3 regions of the Paenibacillus sp. FSL H7-0703 genome follow, and region 3 is predicted to be linked to each of the others. Evidence: predicted binding sites of a transcription regulator. Region 3 holds the regulator's gene; each other region holds the start of a gene.
The links. The regulator Rex, encoded in region 3, represses fermentation and respiration genes when NADH is low (regulators of the CRP and FNR family bind a similar motif). The targets are predictions, from matches to a motif close to TTGTGAAATATTTCACAA.

Region 1 (7,921 bases), on a different contig from region 3:
CCAATTGTTGTTCACGAGTCAGCTTGATAAAGTTAACGGCATAGCCGGAAACACGAATCGTAAGCTGTGGATAGTTTTCTGGGTGCTCCATTGCATCCAACAGTTGTTCGCGAGCAAACACATTGACATTCAGATGATGTGCGTGGCTTCCAAAGTAGCCATCCATCATCGAAACAAGGTTTGTTTTGCGTGTTTCTTCTTCTTTACCCAGTGCTTTAGGCACGATGGAGAAGGTGTTCGAGATACCATCCAGACTGTGTTCATAAGGCAATTTGGCTACGGAACTCAGAGATGCCAAAGCACCTTTTTTATCACGGCCGTGCATTGGGTTTGCCCCTGGTGCAAACGGTTCGCCTGCTTTACGTCCATCTGGTGTTGTACCTGTTTTCTTACCGTACACCACGTTGGAAGTAATAGTCAGTACAGATTGAGTAGGAACCGCATTACGATAAGCTTTATGCTTGCGAATCATGCTCATGAAGCTTTCTACCAGTTCCACAGCGATGTTATCTACACGGTCATCGTTGTTACCATAGCAAGGATATTCGCCTTCGATTTCAAAGTCAACGGCAATCCCTTTTTCGTTACGGATTGGTTTAACTTTTGCAAATTTAATGGCACTCAAGGAGTCGGTAGCAACTGACAGACCCGCAATACCACAAGCCATGGTACGGAGAATATCACGATCATGCAACGCCATTTCAATGCGTTCGTAGCTATATTTATCATGCATGTAGTGAATAACATTCAAAGTGTTCATGTACAGTTTTGCCAACCATTCCATCATAGGTTTGAAGCGGCTCAACACTTCTTCATAATCCAGAACTTCACCTGTAATGGCTGGGAATTCAGGCCCTACTTGAACGCCAGATTTTTCATCTTTACCACCGTTAATTGCATACAGCAGAGCTTTAGCCAAGTTGGCACGAGCACCAAAGAATTGCATTTGCTTACCGATTTTCATTGCCGATACACAACAAGCAATACCATAATCGTCTCCATAAATTGGACGCATCAGATCGTCATTTTCGTACTGAATGGAGCTAGTTTCAATAGAAACTTTCGCACAATATTTTTTGAAGCCTTCAGGCAATTTTTCCGACCACAGTACAGTCAGGTTCGGCTCCGGTGCAGGTCCCAGATTGTAGAGGGTGTGCAGGAAACGGAAGCTGTTTTTAGTTACCCGTGTTTCTCCAGTTACGGACATACCACCAATGGACTCAGTAACCCAAGTTGGATCTCCACTGAATAGTTCATTATAGTCAGGTGTGCGCAAGAACTTAACAATACGCAATTTCATAACAAAATGATCGACCAGTTCTTGAGCTTGTTCTTCTGTCATTGTACCCTCTTCCATATCACGTTGAGAGTAAATATCAAGGAAGGAAGATACACGTCCTAAGGACATTGCTGCACCATTTTGTTCTTTGATTGCTGCAAGATATCCAAAATATACCCATTGGAAAGCTTCTTTCGCATTGTTAGCAGGTTTTGAAATATCAAAACCGTGCTCAGCAGCCATTTGTTTCAGTTCATTCAAAGCACGAATTTGTTCGGAAATTTCCTCACGCAGACGAATTACGTCTTCTTCCATGGAATCAACTTCAAGGCTTTTCAGTTGCAGCTTTTTATCTTGGATCAAGAAGTCTGCACCATACAAAGCTACACGACGATAGTCACCGATAATACGACCACGACCGTATGCATCAGGCAGACCAGTAATGATACCAGCTTTACGGGCTGCTCTCATTTCATCTGTATAAGCATCAAATACACCTTGGTTGTGAGTTTTACGAATATGAGTGAAAATATCAATGATACTTTCTGGTACTTCAAACCCATAGGCTTTACAAGCGTCGATCATCATCCGAATTCCACCAAACGGCTGCAAAGAGCGTTTGAATGGAGCATCTGTTTGTACACCGACAATTTGCTCTTTATCCCGGTCTAGATAACCCGGTTTATGTGAAATAATAGTGGATGGCGTATTCACGTCTACATCAAGCACGCCGCCGTTTGCCAACTCTTTTTTGGTAAGATCGGATACAATATCCCACAATGCAGTTGTGTTGGCGGTAGGACCAACCAAAAATTCTTCATTGCCAACATAAGGTAAGATATTAGTTTCAATAAAATCGTTGACGTTAACTTCTTTAGTCCATTTGCCTTTTTTAAAACCTCTCCAGCCAGATTGTTGCTCTTGTAATTCTCTCTCAATCACCGACATGTAAATCCCTCCAAATTGTTTGGTCTTCCGGACTTGTGATTTTTTTCACGATAAAGCTATTTCTTGAGCCCGGCCTGTTCACCGATGCCTTACGCTCAGTGTCGGGACCTTTCTTACACCCTTATTGTAGAATAATGATAGAGTGTAGTATGTGATAAAAATCACAATATGAGTGATTTTTATCACTTTATTTTCCCTAGCTTCACGCCTATATCCTTAGCCTTGCCGTTCACCTCCCTTCCCAAACCAACAGGCCCTCTATATAGAGAGCCTGCATCGGTATTGAACGAGAAAATGCTTTTTCACAAGCCTCTTCGTACCTATTATATTATTGGTCAAAACGTCCGTAGAAGGCATTGCGATAGACATCAGCCAACTCAGTAACCAGCGGCAACTTCGGATTCGCAGTTGTACATTGATCTTCAAAAGCGCGGTCAGCCAGATAGTCTACACGTGATTCGAAATCCTTCGCATCGAAACCGATTTGTTGGAACGATTCCTCGATACCAAGTGTTTTGTTCATCTTACGGATCGCTTCGATCAAGCTGTTAACCCCTTCTTCGGTGGTACGTGCAGGCAGTCCCAGTATGCGCGCAATTTCTGCATAACGCTCATCCGCAACAAAGTGCGAATATTTAGGGAACGAAGCAAATTTTGTCGGTTTTTTCGCATTATAGCGAATGACGTGCGGCATCAAAATGGCATTCGTGCGGCCATGCGCTGTGTGGTATTGTCCACCCCATTTATGTGCAAGACTGTGGTTAATGCCCAAGAATGCATTAGCAAACGCCATACCAGCAAGTGTGGAAGCATTATGCATTTTTTCACGAGCCAGCTTATCACCGGTCAGAGCCGATTGTTCCAGGTATTGGAATACCAATTGAATGGCTTTAATCGCCAGACCGTCTGTGTAGTCATTAGCCATTACGGACACGTAAGCCTCGATAGCATGTGTCAGAACGTCCATACCTGTGTCCGCTACAGCTGTTTTAGGCAGCGAATATACAAACACTGGGTCAATAATTGCCACATCAGGAGTCAACTCATAGTCAGCCAGCGGGTACTTCGTGTTGCCCAGGTTTTTGTCCGTAATTACTGCGAACGATGTAACTTCGGACCCTGTACCCGAGGTTGTAGGGATAGCTACAAATTGTGCTTTTTGACCCAAACGTGGGTACTTGTAAATCCGTTTACGGATATCCATGAATTTTTGTTTTAAGTTATTGAAATCAGTATCTGGATATTCATAGAACATCCACATGCCTTTAGCCGCATCCATTGGCGAACCGCCGCCCAGTGCGATGATGCAATCCGGTTGGAAACGTCTCATCATTTCAGTACCACGTTCTACCGTAACTGTCGATGGATCTGGCTCTACTTCAGAGAACACTTCGATAGCTACTGGTGTTTGGCGTTGATGCAGATAATGAATAACACGATCTACATATCCCAGTTGTACCATCATAGGGTCCGTGATAATGGCTACACGTGTGATATCAGGCATTTTAGCAAGATACTGTGTCGAATTTTTCTCAAAATAGATTTTGGAAGGTACTTTGAACCATTGCATATTCACCGTCCGTTTCGCCACCCTTTTCACATTAATCAAATTGACTGCCGATACGTTCGACGAAGTCGAGTTACGACCGTACGAACCGCAACCGAGTGTCAACGAAGGAAGGTTGGTGTTGTAAATGTCGCCAATCGCACCATGTGTGGAAGGTGCATTTACAATGATACGTCCTGTTTGCAGACGGTTTGCGAAGCGAGCGATAACGTCCTCATCGTTCGAATGAATAGCGGACGAGTGGCCCATGCCCCCGAATTCCACGACTTCAGCAGCGCGTTGAATACCTTGTTCTGCATTTTTTACTTTATAGCAAGCCAATACAGGACTCAATTTTTCCGCAGACAATGGGAATTTTGTTCCTACCCCTTCAATCTCAGCGACCAAAATTTTAGTTCCTGCTGGTACTGTGATACCACTCATTTCAGCAATTTTCACAGCAGACTGCCCGACGATAGCTGGGTTCACTGCACATTTCTCGACATTCATAGCTCCTTGAGTGAGCTTAGCTGCTTCTTCTTTATTTACAAAATAGCAGCCGTTAGCGATCATCAATTTTTTCACTTGTTCGAAGATTGGCTCTTCGATAATAACCGCTTGCTCGGAAGCACAAATCATACCGTTGTCGAAAGATTTAGAGAGGATGAGATCGTTCACAGCCTGCTTGATGTCTGCTGTTTTTTCAATAAAGCAAGGCACGTTACCTGGGCCTACACCCAGAGCAGGTTTACCGCAGCTATATGCCGCCTTAACCATGCCTGATCCACCAGTTGCCAGAATCAGCGCCACATCAGGGTGGTTCATCAGTACATTGGTCTTATCCATCGAAGGTGCTTCAATCCATTGAATACAATCAGCTGGAGCACCATGTTTAACAGCTGCTTCGAGCAAGACGCGGGCTGCTTCCGCACTACACGATTGAGCAGATGGATGGAAACCGAAAATGATTGGGTTACGTGTTTTAATGGCAATCAACGCTTTGAACATCGTAGTCGAAGTCGGGTTTGTCACTGGAGTGATCCCCATGATAATTCCGACTGGCTCTGCTATCTTTTGAAAACTCTCAAAATCATTGTCCTCAATGACACCGACGGTTTTTTCATTTTTGATACTATGATAGACATATTCTGTTGCAAACATGTTTTTGGTGATTTTGTCCTCGTACACACCGCGTCCTGTTTCTTCAACAGCCATCTTCGCCAGGTACATGTGTTTATCCATCCCTGCAAGTGCCATAGCTTGTACGATTTCGTCAATCTGTTCCTGATTCATACTCATGAAAGCTTGCTGTGCCCGGTTTCCCCGGTCAATCAGCGTTTGAATATACTGCTCTGCGCTTTGCTCTTTTTGGATAACCTCGTTTTTAACAGCCATTTCCCTCATCCTCCTGTTATCTCGTGTACTATCTCTTGTTCACGCACTGATCGTAACACAGCTTTTCAAGATATATTGTGATTTTTTTCACAATCTATTTAAAATTTTATTTTATGAAGTGAATTAAATCACAAAGTTTGGAATTCTGCCACTTTTACCCCCTCTTCTTGCCCCAAAAACTCATTGCACAGGTATATAATGAATTTGAATTGATCAAGTTGCAGATAAAAAACATAGGATACAAAGGGGAAATGGACGATGAGAAACCCTACAAATGTAATGGAAGCCCGCGGCAACACCTGTTGCTTCTCGGAGGCCAGCTTCAACCGATTGCAAGTGATGATGAAAGATCGAGTTATGCCAGAAAGCTCGCATCTGTTCTGGGAAGGAGATACAGCGGATAAGCTGTTTTATATTAAGCGCGGACGCGTGAAAGTAACCAAAACAACGGATGAGGGTAAGGAACTTATTCTATATATGTATCAAAGCGGCGATCTTGTTGGTCAAGCTGATCCATTTTTCGGCACCAAGCATTCCTTTTCTGCTGAGGTTCTGGAAGACAGTGATATTGGCGTAATCGATCATACAGATCTGGAGCTGCTTATTTGCCAACATTGTGATTTTGCGATTGATTTTATGAAATGGATGGGTTCGCATCACCGCATTACTCAGACTAAGTTCCGCGATTTGATGATGTACGGCAAGCCAGGCGCTTTATGTTCGACACTCATCCGTCTATGCAATACCTATGGTGAGCCTCACGGCGAACATATCCTGATTCATAAGAAAATTACTCATACTGACTTATCTAATATGATCGGTGCGACCCGGGAAAGCGTAAACCGGATGCTTAGTGATCTACGTAAGAAAAATGCAGTAGAATACGATAATGGCATGATTGTTGTCAAGGATTTGGAAATGCTGCAAGGCGTATGTCATTGTGAATTGTGCCCTCGTGAGATTTGCCGGATATAATAAATTGTTTTTTATGTAAAAGGGAGTGTTATAAGCCATTATAGCTTATAACACTCCCTAATTTATTTCCACTCCCCTACTTATACAGGAGCAGTAGCGAAGCATTTTAACAATAGTCCTTCTTCTGGCAACAAACTTTCTAAAACTGTAAGCATAGATAACTTAAATTCCCCATCTCATAGCTTCTATGGATGACCTTGGCTTTGTTTGCAGGATTTCCACTCCCCATCGCAATAAACAACGGTACAAAGTGCTCTGCTCTTGGTACGGCCTGACGAGCATACGGTGCTTCACTTTCATAGTGATCCAAAGCCTCTATATCTCTACTTTGCACTTTTTCAATAATCCAATTATCAAAATCTATAGCCCAAGGTTCTGTTTTCGTTTCCCCCCATTTGACGATACGCAGATTATGAACAGTCACTCCACTGCCAATGACCAGAATATCCTGTTCTCCCAGTCCACGTAGCACTTCACCAATGACATATTGTGCTTTGGGCGAGAGATATGGATTTACAGAGATCTGAACTATCGGAATGTCTGCCTCAGGATACATACGATGCAACAATGTCCAGGATCCATGATCCAGTCCCCTCACCCGATCAGTTTGTACGTCAATACCCTTTTGTTCATATAATTTTTCCAACTTATTGGCCAGTTCGACAGAACCATGTGCTGGATATTTCACCGCGTACAGTTCCGGTGGGAAACCACCAAAATCATAAATGGTATCGTACACGTCATCCATCGAACTGATCGTTAACGTTTGCGCTTCCCAATGAGCAGTAAAGATAACAACCGCTTTAGGACGAATGCTTTTCCCCAGTTGCTCTAAAAATGAAGTATAGTCTGTCTGTTCAATAGCAAGCATCGGTGAGCCGTGGGCCAAAAATAAAGATGGCATCATATAAATATCCCCTTGTCATCAATAATTTATTTTATTCATTAAGTAACTTTATGTAAGTAATAGTACATAAGTAACAGAGTTATGTCAACACAGACTCCAACATACACTTAGATCAGTGATTCCATAAATAAAGATTGATATAGGTATAAGGTCATAGTAATATGTAACTAATAAATTTCAAAATTTCACTATACTTCGATACAAAGGACTGGTTTCTATGGAGATGCATAATTCTAATTGCCCAAAATGTGGTTCCGTTTTTCGTCAGAACCTTAGAAACCTGTGTAGTACTTGTATTCAGGAAGAAAATATATTCTTAGACCGCTGTTCTAACTATCTATGGAAGCATCCTTCTACTCATACCCGCCAGCTCAGTGATGTAACCGGCACACCTATAGAATTACTCACAGACTGGGTAAGAGCAGGCAAGTTTCCCTCCACATACAGTCAGCTCGATTATCCTTGTGAGTCCTGCCGTTCCCCTATTTATGCAGGAAGACTTTGCCATTCCTGTCTGGGTACATTCCGTTCGGCCGCGCTGGATATTCAAACCCGTGTGCCCCGCCGTACAACAGCAGCATTATTCTCAGTTGCAGGGCGCGTCAAAGGCTATTAGCCGTGCTACCTATGCACATCATTTCTGTGATATGGATAAGTAGTCCTATACACAAAATAAAAAAACAGCCTTTTTCCTAGGAAAAGGCTGTTTTGCTATGAGAAACGCTTATTTAGTTTGGTGCTCATCTAATCCATTCCTCAGCCCAAAATTGAATCTGTTCCATAACCGGCTGAAGTGCACGGCCTTTGGTTGTTAGCTCGTATTCAATGCGGACAGGAGTTTCCGGATATACATGACGTGTAAGAATTCCTT
Region 2 (7,921 bases), on a different contig from region 3:
GGAGGTACTGATTTCACATCTGGCCGCCCGTACCTCAACCATTCGAGTGGGGTCGGGTGGTGTGATGCTGCCCCATTACAGCGCTTATAAAGTAGCGGAAAACTTCCGTGTGCTGGAGGGATTGTATCCGGGACGCATTGATTTAGGTCTGGGACGAGCGCCCGGAGGAATGCCCATTGCTACCAGAGCCCTGCAAGAAGGCAAAATGCGAGGTGGTGTAGATCTATACCCTGAGCAGTTGGATGACCTGTTAGCTTATTTACATGACAGCACGGGCAATAATCACCGTTTCGGTTCGCTACAGGCGATGCCGCTTATAGAAACTGTACCGGAAATATGGTTGCTCGGCTCCAGTGGTGATAGCGCAGGTCTGGCAGCCGAGCGTGGCGTGGGCTTTGCGTTTGCGCAGTTCATTAATGGTGAAGGCGGCACAGGGGCTATGAAGGAATACCAGGAAAGCTTCCAGCCTTCCCAGCATAGTGACCAACCACGTTCGCTTGTTGCCGTATTTGCGATCTGTGCGGATACCGAAGAGGAGGCGAATCGGTTGGCTTCCAGTATGGACTTGTCTCTTGTTCTATTAGAGCAGGGAATACGCTCCGCTGGAACACCTTCCGTCGAAAAGGCACTGGCGTATCCGTATACGCCGTTTGACCGGATGCGGATTCGTGAGAATCGCAAACGTATGGTGGTCGGTTCGCCCGAACAGGTGAAGCGTCAGATTGAGCAGTTAAGTAAGGACTATAATGCACAGGAGATCATGGTTGCGAGCATTATTCACGACTTTGATGCCAAAATAAAATCTATACGTCTTATGGCTGAAGCATTTGGACTGTCTTCTATACAGTCATAATGCGATTCGCCGGATTTTAAAGATCACAGCTTCGAGGAGCTGTGATCTTTTTTTGAATTTTTTGAGGGAATATTGGATGATATGCACTGTATGATATAGGAAATAAACCAGTTAACACTTGATAATGATTATCAATATCTTTATTATATAAAGATAGAATGAAGTTTTGATGAAAGTCGTGCGTTAAGCCCGTGACTATATATATTGGATAAGGGAAAGGGATGATTCCAAATGTTTCGTCTGAAAACGGCAAATCTGGATATTGCTTATGAAGATCGATTGATTGTAGAAGATCTGAACGTAGAAATACCGCAAGGGAAAATCACAGCCTTGGTGGGCGCAAATGGTTCTGGCAAGTCCACCATTCTGAAGACGATGGCTCGCATCATGAATCCTAAGGGCGGCAGTGTTCTGCTTGACGGTAAATCCATTCATAAGCAATCCACCCGGGAAGTAGCTAAACAGCTGGCTATTTTGCCACAAAATCCGACTGCACCGGAAGGATTAACCGTGACGGAACTGGTATCTTACGGACGTTTCCCCTATCAAAAAGGTTTTGGTTCTATGAAAGCGGAAGATCGCAAAATGGTGGAGTGGGCCATTCAAGTAACGGGAATGAGCGAGTTCCACGATCGTCCGATTGATCAGCTTTCTGGCGGTCAGCGTCAGCGTGCCTGGATTGCTATGGCGCTTGCGCAGGATACGGATATTTTGTTTCTGGATGAGCCGACGACATTTTTAGATATGGCACATCAACTGGAAGTGCTGCATTTGCTAGAGTATCTGAATACTTCGGAGGAGCGCACCATTGTTATGGTCGTACATGATTTGAACCATGCAGCCCGGTATGCTCAGCATATGATTGCGATCAAAAAAGGGAAAGCTGAGGCGGTAGGAACTCCAACTGAGGTTATGTCCCCTGATGTGCTGCGTGAGGTGTTCGGGATCGAGGCGGATATTGTAACAGATCCTCGTACGGGTGTACCGCTCTGTCTTCCGTATGCTTTGGCTGGACAGCCTGCGGTAAGCCAAGCAGTAAAAGAAATGAATATGGAAGATAAGCAACCTGTGGGTTCTGTTGCTGAGCGACGTGATGCTAGAGCACAAGTAGCGGCAAGAGGTTAAAGAGGACATACCATGAGACCACTGGATTACGATCAACTTGAGCAACTAGCGAAAATAGTGAGGGTCACGCCGGAGGATGCAGTATATTCCGGGCCAGTGGCCGAATGGCTTGAACCAGAGAAGAGCCGCTCTGTGATGGAGTATTACGGCGATCTTCTACGTGCTGAAGACGATTTAACCGCAGCCGTTTATTTTGTGAACCAGTTGCGTGGTCTCGTGTTTGCACAGCATTTTATGGTGTCACTGTGTGAACGCCGTTTGGATCTGTCCGTATCTAATCTCAGATTTCATATTTGTTATGAAGGTCAATATCCCTCTATTAGCCTCCAGGTCATCGACCTAACAGAGCTGGACAATATGCGGAACAATGGGGATGACCATTCTTCCAAACAGGCTCAGCAAGTGTTACGTGACTTTTACAGTTTGCAGATGCGGCCCATATTGGAGGCAATAGCTGCAGTGGGGAGCGCATCTATTGGGCAAATGTGGGGACAGTTTCCGTTGACATTGCTGTATTTTAAGGATAGAGTACAGCCATCGTTGACTGATCCTCAGGATGTGGAGCGCTTTGAACAAGATTATATTTATGTGACACGTGAGCTGAAGGGAGAGGTATTCGGGCGTAAAAGAAATCCGTTTACGGTTCGTCTCATTGAATTGGACAATCCTTACCGCCCCGGTGAAAATACCTACATGAAACCGTCCTGTTGCCAATATTACAAGACAGGTGGAGGCCAGCGGTATTGTTATGCTTGCCCAAAAATGTCCGCTTCCGAACGCGGAGAACGCAGACTCGAAGTGATGGCATCACGGTAAAGTATCTGCGGATGTTGGCATGTCCGTCACGTTTTGGTTAAAATAGGTTATGTAACCTAAACCAAGCGACACGAAGGAGGATGCTGTATGTCTGTCTATTCACATAATGCCGTAACACCAGCGAATCAGGAGGTTTCTCTGGATACTTACACCGGTAAGGTGCTGGTTATTGCGAATACCGCCAGTAAATGTGGACTTACTCCGCAATATGGGGATTTGCAAAAGCTTTATGACGAATATAAGGATCGAGGATTAGTTGTATTAGGCTTTCCTTGCAACCAATTTGGCGGTCAGGAGCCGGGCAGCAGCGAGGAAGCGGCTGAATTTTGCCAACTGAATTACGGGGTTAGTTTCCCGGTATTCGCCAAAGTGGACGTCAACGGACCGGATACAGCGCCTCTGTTTGAATATTTGAAAAAGCAACAGCCTGGGGAACAGGAAGATGGGACAATTCAGTGGAATTTCACGAAATTCATTGTGAATCGTGAAGGTGTACCTGTGGGTCGTTTTGAACCGAAGGAGTCACCAGAAGCGATGAAAGCAGCCATTGAGCAATTGCTATAGTAGCTTTGCCTTAACTCCAAAGTATATGTTTAAAAAGGTCTGATTTCCTGCGTGTCTCCGGGAAACAGACCTTTTTTTTGTTCTCTACATGTGCATTTATTTAAGGGTGGTCGCATCATGTGAAAGTCGACTCCAAGGGCATAATCAGAGGGCTTACAGGGAAAACTGAATGAAGCAAAAAAATATTTCAGCAAACAGTTGATTTTGTATATCCTTTCTTTTTTAAATGTGGACAAATTGTGAATATCACGAAAAGCTATTGTAATGTGAAAAATATCACACTATAATAAGCGCATGAAGTGAAATAAATCACAAACGCAAACGAGCTGGTTACGTGAAACTATTCACAATTATTATACATTTTATGCCCACACACCAAGGAGGAATTTAACATGAAAGTAGCAGTTATCGGATGTACACACGCAGGCACGGCAGCTATCGTCAACACAGCTAAATGTTATCCAGATGCAGAAATTACCGTTTACGAGCGTAATGATAATATTTCATTTTTATCTTGTGGTATTGCGCTGTATGTAGGTGGTGTCGTCAAAGATCCACACGGCCTGTTTTATTCGTCTCCAGATCAACTGTCTGACTTGGGTGTAGTGACCAAGATGCTTCATGAGGTAACGAGTGTGGATACGGCAGGCAAGACGCTGCATGCACGTAATCTCCAAACAGGTGAAGAATTTACAGACACATTTGATAAATTAATTGTGACCACAGGATCATGGCCCATTATTCCAAAGCTGGAGGGCATTGAACTTGATCATATTTTGCTCTGTAAAAACTATAATCATTCCAATGATATCATTGAGAAAGCTCAGCACGTACAGAACATTACAGTCGTCGGGGCTGGATACATTGGTGTTGAACTGGTAGAAGCTTTTCAAATGAACGGTAAAAACGTAACGCTGATCGACAGTGCTGATCGTATATTGAATAAGTATTTGGACCATGAGTATACAGACCGGATTGAAAGTTCCCTGAAGGAACATGGCATTAAGCTGGTACTTGGCGAGACGGTGAGTCGTTTTGAGGGTACGAACGGTAAGGTGAGTAAAGTCGTGACCTCTAAAGGAGAATATGAGACAGAGCTTGTTATTCTCTGCATTGGTTTCCGACCTCAAACGGATCTGCTCAAAGGTCAGGTAGATATGTTGCCTAACGGTGCGATCATTGTGGATAACTATATGCAAAGTAGCTGCCCGGACGTGTTTGCAGCAGGTGATAGTTGTGCAATCCGCTATAATCCGACAGGTAAAACGGCTTATATCCCTTTGGCAACCAACGCAGTTCGTATGGGTACGCTGGTAGCACGTAATCTGGTACAACCAACGATTGCCTACATGGGAACCCAAGGAACTTCGGGTATCAAAATTTACGAAGACAATATCGCAGGAACAGGCTTGACGGAAGCGGCGGCAACGGACGAAGGCATGACTGTAGAAGCTGTAACCATTGAGGACAGCTACCGGCCTGAATTTATGCCAACCTCCGAAAAGGTATTACTGAAAGTGGTATATGAGCAGGAGACACGAAGAATTTTGGGGGCTCAAATTATGTCGAAGGTGGATTTGACGCAATCCATTAACACGCTATCCGTAGCCATTCAAAATCATATGACCATTGACCAGTTGGCCTTTGTCGATTTCTTCTTCCAGCCGCATTATAACAAGCCTTGGAATTTCCTGAACGCAGCAGGTTTACAAGCATTGCCTACAATATCCGAACGGAACCCAGTTACTGTATAATTCGGTTTGTCTGTGACATTGTTCATAAGTTTGTCAACAATCTGAGGCGTACGGACGAATCCTTATAGTACAATATAGAGTAGCATAAGGATCAGGGGGGAAGTAGCTTATGGGTTTGTTTTATATCCTTTTTCTTGTAGTCGTGGCGCTGGTAGGCCTCGGTGGAGTTATTTGGTTCTTGAGAGCAGTTGAAAAGGAAGAATACAATTAAATGTAAAGCGCGTAGTAGCGCAGTAGATGTAATAATACAGAAAGACAGTCCTTTTTCCAAGGGCTGTTTTTTTATAGTTGAGAAAGTGATTTTTTTCACAAACATAATCACTGATTTTAAATAAAATATGAAAGAAGAATATTTTAGTGAAAAGATATTAAAGGAGCGGGGACATATGGCGAGCTATAAACCGGGGCAAATTGCTGAAAAGACGGTGGAAACAGGAGTGGCCAAGGCGAACAACCCGTGGACTGTGGCGGTGGTACTGGGATTTTTGGCAGGTGCATTTATTGCACTCGGGTTTTTGCTGGATATACGTGTTATTGCAAGCGCGCCTAAAGAATGGGGAAGCATTGCCACCTTTATTGGAGCTGCGGTGTTCCCCGTAGGTTTGGTATTAGTTTTGATCGCCGGCGGAGAATTGCTGACCGGCAATATGATGGCGGTCCCTTTGGCGAGATGGGCAGGACGGATTAAGACAGGAGCCATGCTTCGTAATTTGGCGATTATTACGCTCAGTAATTTTGCAGGTGCGTTATTCGTTGCATTTTTCTTTGGGCATGTGCTGGGTTTGACAGAAACGGGCCCTTACCTGGACAAAGTGGTGGATATGGCAGGACATAAGCTACATGAAAGCTTTTTGCAGTCTTTTATATCGGGTATAGGATGTAACTGGCTCGTAGCACTGGCTGTATGGCTGGCATATAGCACAGACTCTATCGGTGGCAAAATTATGGGGATTTGGTTCCCGACAATGGCCTTTGTCGCTATTGGATTTCAGCACGTTGTTGCCAATATGTTTCTCATTCCGGCGGCTATTTTTGCAGGCCACTTTTCGTGGGCAGATTATGTTATGAACTTCATTCCGGTCTGGCTGGGGAATTTGGTAGGAGGTAGCCTGTTTGTGGCTGGAGCCTACTGGTTGGCCTATTTGAAAAAGCCTCAAACCAACGCACTTCCAGCGAATGAATCTCCAACTACTTCTTCGGTTGCACATCAAATCCGTTGAGTGGTCCTGCTTAATTACGGTACTTTAAACAGCAATGAACAAAGCAAATCCGCCATGACAGGCCCGGGGGAACGAAACCTGTCATGGCGGATTTTTTTGGGAGTGGTCCATGATTTGGCATGGAGGATGAGTGTGCTCTCGTCCATGATGCCTTGATCTTTTTTTACCCTCGGTAAGATATGATGAAACAGGATGTTGAAAAAAATTATGATTCTAAAAAAATCCGTTTTGCTCTATGCAGCAGACGGATTTTTTTAATATTTTGGAGAGCGGCTGTGTGGGAAAATCCTTCTCTTGCCATAGGCCAAAGCTGTGGATATGATAAGATCAGTGTAATTTTTGGAAACGGTAACGGAAAGGAGCATCAACACTATGGATCATCGTAATAGCGCGCCTCCTGAGGCCACGCCTCAACAAGACTTACAAATGGGGCAGCGGATGACGGAGCAGCAGGACGGTATCTTTCCAGCTGTATGCCCGTTAGATTGCCCGGATACGTGTGGGCTCCTGCTTCACAAGGAAAATGGAAAGATAGTCAAGGTGACTGGGAACCCGGATCATCCTATTACCAAAGGGGCTATTTGTAACAAAGTTCGCAATATGACGGAGCGGGTATATGATCCTGATCGGGTGCTCTATCCGTTGAAACGTATAGGCCCCAAAGGAGAAGGGAAATTTGAACGTATTAGCTGGGAGGAGGCAGTCGATACCATTACAGGTCGGTTCAAGGAGCTGATACGTATGGACGGACCGGAATCTATTCTCCCCTACAGCTTTTATGGCAATATGGGCGTATTGAGTGTGGATGGAATGGACCGCAGATTTTTTAATGCGCTGGGTTCAAGCCAACTGGATCAGACGATATGTAGCGTGGCAGGGAATGAAGGCTGGGCGTCCGTTATGGGTTTTAAGGGCGGCACCAGCCCGGAGGACACAGAGGATGCAGACCTCATTATTGTGTGGGGCGGAAATGTCATCAGCACCAACATGCATCAGGTAGTATTGGCTGAGAAAGCACGTAAAAAAGGTGCTAAGGTAGTTGTTATTGACGTTCATCGCAACCGGACGGCGCAATGGGCGGATTGGTTCATTCCGTTATATCCGGGGACGGATACGGCGCTCGCGCTGGGTGTTATGAATGTGCTGTTCGATCAGGGACTGACGGACGACGAATTTTTACGTCGCTACACGGTAGGTCATGAGGAACTGCGCGAGCATGTTAAGTCGTATACACCAGAGCGGGTTTCGCGGATTACTGGCGTGCCGGAAGCGGATATTATCCGTTTGGCGGAAATGTACGGAACTGCGCGAGCAGCGTATATCAATATCGGTAATGGGCTTCAGCATCATGATAATGGCGGTATGAACGTACGCGCGGTTACATGCTTGCCCGCGCTCACTGGACAATGGCTGAAGCACGGTGGGGGAGCGTCGCGCTCCAATGGCGCTTACGCCAAAATTAACGGTGCCCATCTGGCGCGTCCTGATCTGCGACAGAACCCGGATGCCCGGGTGATCAACATGAACCGGATCGGAGAAGCGCTGCTACAGAAGGAACAGCCGATTAAGGCGTTATTTGTATACTGCAG
Region 3 (7,921 bases):
ATATGACGGTCAAAACGCCCTGGACGCGTTAAGGCACTGTCCAGCATTTCTTTACGGTTTGTTGCTGCAATGATCAAAATCCGCGGTGTATCTGCCGAATAAATGCCATCCATTTCTGTCAGCAACTGATTCAAAGTCTGATCATATTCTCGTTGCTGTCCACCCTCACGTTTACCACCAATTACGTCGATCTCGTCAATAAAAATAATCGCATTTTCCTTCTTTTCCTTGGCTGCACGAGTACGTGCCTCCCGAAACAACTCACGAACACGACCCGCGCCAACACCAACGTACATTTCAACAAATTCACTACCTGAGGCTGCAACAAATACAGAATTAGTATAGTGTGCGGCTGCTTTCGCCATCAGTGTTTTCCCTGTTCCCGGAGGACCTGTGAGCAGAACACCTTTTAATGGACGGATACCAAACTTAGAAATTTCATCATGTCGATTCAAAAAGTCCAGGGCCTCACGCAGCTCCTGCTTAGCGCTTTCCTGCCCACCGATTTCCTCAAAAGTCAGTTTGTCCGGACCACTTTTTTTGCGTTTACGTTCTTGCCCAGCACCTACGGCCAAGCCACCACGCGCATGCATGAGCATTAACAAGCCGCTGAGCATCACGCCAGCAACTAGAAGAGGGATAATATTCACCCCAATAAAAACGAGAAATATAATAGTCACCGGCACTATGCCGATTAATGTTTCCTTGATCCATCTAGGCATTAGGCCATACCCCCATTTGCTGAGATTGACGTGGCAATACGATAAACTTGGTCGCTTTACCTTCGCTGAGTCGGATATAGACATTGTTCGAATCCATGTCGGTATCAGCTTTGATACCCGTCTTTTTCTTTTTCATCTGCTCAACTGTAGATGAAATTTGAGTATACTTTTTATTTTCCATCGCTTCGGCTACAGGAAACATGGCCTCAGACCACCATTGATTCAGTGCTGAATTGGAACGATCTTCAATATCCAGCTTAATGGTACGGCTGCCAATGATGGTTTGCCCTTTTTGCTTAACCACATCGACTAATCCGGCCACATCCGCCTGCGGTTTGAGATCTAGTTTCAATACAACCTGATCCTGTTTAATATCTATTTGAGCGCTTGTCACGCCTGGATATTGAGAAACCAGTTTTTCCAGAGGGCTTTGCATTGTAACCTGACGGTAAATGAACCATCCCCCAAATAGCAGCAAAGCTGCCAAAACTGCCGCCACAACGATAGGAACTGCACGCAATTTCAAACAACATCCTCCTCTCAAAATGTAAAACACAGAAGAAACGGGACGAATGTCAACAAACAACCAAATTGCATGATCTTACAGCGATCAGCAATTCTTTTTTCTATCATTTTTGTCTATCACTTATAAAATATAGTATATCATAACGTATATCTAATATCGAAGGCAATGTGTGGAGGAGTTGTGATGAGGCAAAATCTTTGGTTAAGGTGGAGGCGAAACGCTGAGCGTAGGATTTGATCTTACGATCGCTGTTGCCACCCGATTTTTCTCGATTTTATTCTTACTGAGAAAATCCGGCGGCAAAGGCGAACGCTCCGCTTCTCCAGATTCAAATCCTCCACTCCGTACTGCCCGCCATAAAGATGAATTTGCCCTAGGAGAGAAAATGGATAGGTAAAGATGCTTCACTGGTTTTCAGCCCATTTTACGGCATAGCAAGACTAAAAGACGTAAATACGATTTCCATCGCATTTACGTCTTTTTCTTGAGCTTTCAATTATTTACTAGTCATTCATTCCACATCTGCTAATCCTCAACCAGCTCAGTTATTGGGCAAAGTATATTTTACACCCGTCGCTACCCCATCTGAGAAACGATAAAAGGTGTAGTAATGATGACTTCCATCATCGTAAAACAACTGCCACACATATTCGCCATTGAACACACTCGGCTGAAGCCTTACAATTTTTGCACCTGGAAGCTGCTGTTGAATTATTGCCGTCATTTTTTGCTCATCGACTCCGTTCTTCAGCAACTCAGTGTGAACACCGCTATTATCTGCGGCAGGTACGTTAGGTTGTCCTTCCACTTTTTGAAAAGGAACCCACACCATTATATTTTCATTCTGTGCATTTTTCCCTTGAACCACCCAATATACCTGATCCCACACAGACTTCCATGTTTGAGTCGTGCTAACCAGACCACCTGATTGCTTGGCCTTAATGATAGCGGCATTTTTCTCAGCCACCTGGTCTTGAGTAACATAGGAATAATACCAGAAAATGCTGACCAGGATCAGTATTACGGCCAAAATGGCGACCGCTATCCACTTTTTCTTATTTTTCAAACCCGTGCTTCCTCTCTAAGGGGATGTGACACCTGAATTAGCGCGACAGCAGCCCTTCAAAGGCGGCTTGTGCCTCATGTTTGATGCGTTCCTCGTCCATAGTCAGGCATTCGCCGTTTTTCACAACCTGACGACCGTCTACCCATACGTGAACCACGTCTTTGGCGCTTGCTGAGTATACCGCATGGGAAATAAGATCTGTACGCGGCAAGAAATGTGCCTGATTCAGATCCAGCGCGATAAAGTCAGCCTTGTTGCCTGCTGCCAACGCTCCTACTTCTTTTAAACCAATTGACTTTGCACCGTATTCTGTTGCCAGACGCAGCGCTTCACTCGCAGGAACTGCCGTAGGGTCACCAGATACACCCTTGTGAATAAGTGCTGCCAGACGCATTTCCTCGAACATATCCAGGTTATTATTGCTGGCAGGACCATCCGTTCCGAGAGAAACGGTAACCCCTGCACGCAGCAATTCAGGCACTCTTGCTACACCACTTGCCAGCTTCAAGTTGCTACCTGGGTTGTGCGAAACCGCTACACCACGTTCAGCCAGTAAAGCTATTTCTTCGTCATTCAAATGAACGCCATGGGCAACAAGCGAAGGACGGGAGAAAAAGCCAAGCTTATCCAAGTGTGCAACTGGACGCAAACCGTAGTCACGTACGTTTTGCTCCACTTCGGCGATCGTCTCAGACATGTGCGTATGCAGCGGCAAATCCAGATCATGCGCAGCTTGTACGAATTTTTCAATAAACGCAGGTGGACAGGTGTATGGCGCATGCGGTGACATCATCGTTGTAATACGCCCGTCTGCTTTACCATGCCAGTTACGCGCAAAAGTTACGGCCTCAGCCAGCTTGATTCGCTGTTCTTCCTCCGAACATAGTCCAATTGCTCCACGCATCAGACTTGCACGAATACCTGACTCTTCAGCCACACGAGCCACCTCATCCATATGATCGTACATGTCCAGGAAGGTCGTTGTTCCACCTTTCAGCATTTCCAGCACAGACAACGACGTACCCCAGTACACGTCCGTAGATGTAAACTTGGCTTCCATAGGCCACATTTTTTCCTGAAGCCATACTTGAAGTGCCAAGTCATCTCCATGCCCACGCAGCAGAGACATCGCCGCATGACCATGAGTATTAATCAGACCAGGTAAAAACAAAAGCCCCTTACCATCGATCGCTTCCGTCTCTTCCTCACCCGAAGGCAAAGTCTCGCCAATGTAAGTAATGCGGCTATCTTCCACAATCATAAAACCATGGATTACCCCAGCTTCTGGTCCATTTACGGCAAAAGAGCCGTTTTTAATCATCCATTTATTCACTGTCATATTGTGTTTCTTCCTTTCCGTCCTCCAAATAATAAGCGAGGCTAAGCAAATCAGTTGTAAAGTCTGTGGCATGAATCCGAATGTTGGCCGGTGCCTTGAGAGTAGTCGGTGCAAAGTTCAGGATCGCTCCAATTCCACTCTCAATAAGCCTGTCAGCCACGTGCTGTGCTTCAAAATCAGGTACGGTAATAATCCCGATTCGAATGTTTTTTTCTCTCACAGTCGCTTCCAGTTCATCCATCGGTTGCACGACCAATGTATTGATCTTGGTCCCTACCTTATCCGGAAACGCATCAAATACCGCTACAATCTTCATATTGTCTTTTAAATAAGCGTTATAATTCGAAAGGGCTTGCCCCAGATTACCCGCTCCGACCAATACTACATTAATTTGCTGATCGATTTTCAGGATATGGCGTATTTTCTCAATTAGATAAGAAACATCATAACCGATACCCTTCCGACCAAAATCTCCAAAATAGGCGAGATCTTTACGGATTTGGGCCGGGTTCAAATCTAGCCTCTGTCCCAACTCTTGAGAAGAGACCGTAGCCACCTCCCGTTTGTGAAGTGCATTCAGATAACGTAAATATACGGGTAACCTCCGTACGACAGCCTCTGAAATTTTATCTGATTTCATACTTGCTCCCCCTAATTGTAACGAACATACTTAGTGTCCGTCCGTTATGCCTCGGTCTCCGGGGCGGATTGGAGCCATTCGGCGATGCGGGGCACCATTTGCTCCGATGGCATATGCTCCATTTTTGGTCCCGGTAACGAGTACAAAAAGTGCTTTCCGTAATAGGATTCGATCACACGCGTATCGTAAACGATAACGACCCCGTGGTCGCTCGCTGTACGAACCAACCGACCAAATCCCTGTTTGAAGCGAATGACCGCTTGTGGTACAGACAGCTTCATAAATGGATTCTTCTTCTGCTGCTGGAGCAGCTCGCTTTTTGCCTCCAGCAACGGGTGATTCGGCGGTTGAAATGGCAAGCGAACAATGGCTAGACAAGTCAGAGCCTTCCCCGGAATATCGACGCCTTCCCAGAAGCTGCTGGTTCCCAGCAATACAGAAGCTTTGGCTTCCTGAAAACGGCGGGTTAGCTTGCTGCGACTCCCACTGTCCACTCCTTGTCCCAGCACAGTAATTTCGCTGGATGCTAAGGCCTCTTTGAGCGGCTCATACACTTGCCGGAGCATCCGATAGGAAGTAAACAGAACGAGCATTCTCCCCCGCGTCGCCTGAGCAGTCGCTCCTAGAGAGCTAACGAGCATATCTACAAAGTGTGCATCTCCTACACTGCCCTTCACGCTTGGGAAATCCCGTGGAATGACCAGCAACACCTGATCCCTGTAATTAAAGGGTGACGGGAGCTGCGAAGTCATCAGCCGCTCTTGATCTGCGGCCTCCTGCAAGCCAAGCTGATCGATCATGTACTGAAACGACTTATCTACCGATAAGGTAGCAGACGTCAGAATGATGCTTCTTTTTTTGTCAAAAAACATTTCTTTCAACTGGCGGCTCACATCGACGGGCACTGCATAAAATTGTAATGATTTACTGCGGAATTGCCCACTCGCTTCGAGCCAGTATACGGTTGTTTCATCATCGAGTCGCATAAAAAAGCGCAAATTTTCTCGAATCCCCGCCAGATCCTTGAGCAAGCCCGTGATATCTGTAATAAGGCTATCCGCCGCATAATCGTCATGTTCTTCCTTGACGTCCAGCATCAGCTTGTCGCCCTTGCGCAAAATTTCACTCATCGTTACATATAACTGATTTTCCAAAGCCCCCGCCTGATCCCACTTTGCAGGCTTGGCTGAAGGTTTGAGACGGGAAGAAAACTGTCCTGTTTCACCCGGTGTCGCATCGCTTCGCTCTGGCAACATGCCAAACAGCTTGTCGCTTAGCAGGTCCCAAGTTTCCTTAACCTCTAACACGAGCGGATACATCTGATCGATGGTTGAGGCCCAATCCGTCGACTTCTCGTGCCCCGATTTCGCCAACTGTTGACGAAGTGAGGGCAGTTGTCCATTCTTGCTGTCTTTGAAAAGTCGCGTCAGTGTATGCACGAGTGTGAAATATTTCATATGCATACCTAGGTGCTTACCAGCTACTTCCTCCAGGTGATGGGCTTCATCAATCACCAGATGTTCATAGCTCGGCAACAACTGGTGACTAGCTTTGACGTCTGTAAACAACTTAGAGTGATTCGTAATAACAACATCCGCTATCCCTGCTTCATGGCGTGCACGATGATAATAGCATTTGCGGAACCATGGGCAAGAACGACCAAGACAGGACTCTGAATCACTCGCCACCGTTTCCCAGAAATCTCCACCACGGTTGCTCAGATTCAGTTCTTCATCATCACCGGTTTCTGTTAGCGTCAACCAGACGATCATCTGAGCAGCTGTAATTAAATCTTCCTTCGGTGTCGCGAAGTCTCTTCTGTTTATTTTATGTTCAAACTTACGCAGACACAAATAATGTCCCCGACCCTTGAAAATAGCAGCCCGGAACGGAAACGGAATCACCTTAGTCAGCATCGGAATGTCGCGCTCGCGTAATTGCTCCTGCAGGTTGATCGTATGTGTACTTACCATAACTCGCTGTCCTTTTTTCACACTGTGATACAGCGATGGGAGCAAATAGCCGAGGGACTTCCCTGTTCCTGTACCTGCTTCGATCAGTAGGTGCTTGTCTTCACTCAGTGCCTGATTTACACCCTCAATCATCTGTATCTGCGCCTCGCGCTCCTCATATTGGCTCAAGGATGAACGCAAATTGTCCCGCACATCATCCATGTACTCCTCAAAGGAAACACCTGACAGTGGATTCGGGTCATCTTCTCTACGCGGAGCAGCTAGCTCCGTCCAATCTTCCACTTTTAGCGCAAGCTGACGAAAAAACTGATGTCCCTCCAGATCCTGAATAGGATCAAGCTCTTTCTCTTCACGCACCCCATCAAGAAACCATCCAAGGTCACTGTCTTCCTCTGCAAACAAATCGCTAAGCCGCTGTATCGTTATCAAAGGTAATGCTTGAAGCTCACCCAGACACTTTAAAAACACCTCAGCCGTAGCCAACGCGTCGCTGTCTGCTTGGTGAGGGCGATCATGCGCTAACCCAAACTCAGAAGACACAAAACCCAACTGATAAGAAGATAGCGATGGAAACATAATTTTCAGAAAATCCATTGTATCCAAGATTCTTCCGCTAAACGGCAAATATCCGCACCGATCCAGAGCGTTTTGCAAAAAATTAAAATCAAACGCCACATTATGACCGACCAGTACAACATCGTCCAGCATAGGCACGAGCTCCATCATCATTTCTTCAAGTGCAGGAGCATCCTTGACGTCATCGTCTGTAATTCCGGTCAACCCGGTGATAAAAGGGGGAATAGATCTGCCAGGGTTTACATAAGAGCCGTAAACACGGGAAATGCTGTTATCATGATCTATAATTGCAAGTCCGACTTGAATGATGTCATCCGCGGACTGGGTGCCTGTCGTTTCAAAATCCAATACCGCAAATTTCATTCGGGCTAATCCTTTCTTATGACACTTACAAAAATAATAACTCTGTATATTAGCATAGCAGAAGATCGCCTGTTTGGAAATTAAGACAGCCAAAAAAGACGATGCACACGCCGCCTGAGAGGTGGGCATGCATCGTCTTGCTCGGTGTCTGACAACTACATCCAGGTCATCATGGAGCTGTCGTATCGAAGCTTTTCGGTACCGGACAGACAGGCTTCCATATTGTGCAGCGGCTCGGGTAACGCAGGATCGAACTGATGTGCGAGAGCAAAACATTTTTGCGCCTCCTCTACGTCAGCCTGCTTTGCCAACAGACAGCCTAGCGCATTATAGATGACCGCCTTCAGTCCTGCCTGCTCAGTCAGGTCCAGCACCTTCTGAAAATGGCATACAGCCTCTGCTGGATCATCTAGTTGAAAATAGGCCATTCCCATATACATGCGACTCTGCCAGCTGTTCGGAAAATGCTGTAGTACCTGCTCAAATTGTTGGATCGCCTCAGGGTACATGAGTAATCGATAATACCCTTGCCCCCGATTAAAAGCTGGCAGCTCTTTTTCAGGCAGCTCCGTGTCAGACATATCGGTCTCCGCGGAAAACCCGGCCGCACGCAGGCAAACCATTTTTTCCTCAAAGGCCAGCCACTCATCCATAATTCCGTCACTCATTCTCCGCAGCAGACTCCAGTGCTGTAGCAGCTCCTGCCTGCGGGAGCC

Region 1: adhE (bifunctional acetaldehyde-CoA/alcohol dehydrogenase) is a predicted target of Rex. The motif match lies at 5,244-5,261, and genes of this name have one in related genera.
Region 2: MHB46_RS16465 (formate/nitrite transporter family protein) is a predicted target of Rex. The motif match lies at 5,407-5,424, and genes of this name have one in related genera.

Annotation. Positions count from the first base shown of each region.
Region 1 covers NZ_JBBOPF010000002.1:40,371-48,291, forward strand. Annotated here, with positions in the region: gene pflB (formate C-acetyltransferase) at 1-2,227, opposite strand, end outside; gene adhE (bifunctional acetaldehyde-CoA/alcohol dehydrogenase) at 2,556-5,168, opposite strand; gene MHB46_RS24605 (Crp/Fnr family transcriptional regulator) at 5,427-6,143, shown strand; gene MHB46_RS24610 (DODA-type extradiol aromatic ring-opening family dioxygenase) at 6,283-7,050, opposite strand; gene MHB46_RS24615 (winged helix-turn-helix transcriptional regulator) at 7,791-7,921, opposite strand, start outside.
Region 2 covers NZ_JBBOPF010000001.1:3,710,434-3,718,354, forward strand. Annotated here, with positions in the region: gene MHB46_RS16440 (LLM class flavin-dependent oxidoreductase) at 1-853, shown strand, start outside; gene MHB46_RS16445 (ABC transporter ATP-binding protein) at 1,085-1,978, shown strand; gene MHB46_RS16450 (hypothetical protein) at 1,991-2,794, shown strand; gene MHB46_RS16455 (glutathione peroxidase) at 2,882-3,358, shown strand; gene MHB46_RS16460 (FAD-dependent oxidoreductase) at 3,751-5,112, shown strand; gene MHB46_RS16465 (formate/nitrite transporter family protein) at 5,499-6,332, shown strand; gene MHB46_RS16470 (molybdopterin-containing oxidoreductase family protein) at 6,705-7,921, shown strand, end outside.
Region 3 covers NZ_JBBOPF010000003.1:39,647-47,567, forward strand. Annotated here, with positions in the region: gene MHB46_RS25515 (AAA family ATPase) at 1-722, opposite strand, end outside; gene MHB46_RS25520 (hypothetical protein) at 715-1,248, opposite strand; gene MHB46_RS25525 (cell wall elongation regulator TseB-like domain-containing protein) at 1,790-2,314, opposite strand; gene MHB46_RS25530 (amidohydrolase) at 2,352-3,653, opposite strand; gene MHB46_RS25535 (redox-sensing transcriptional repressor Rex) at 3,640-4,293, opposite strand; gene dinG (ATP-dependent DNA helicase DinG) at 4,338-7,205, opposite strand; gene MHB46_RS25545 (tetratricopeptide repeat protein) at 7,361-7,921, opposite strand, start outside.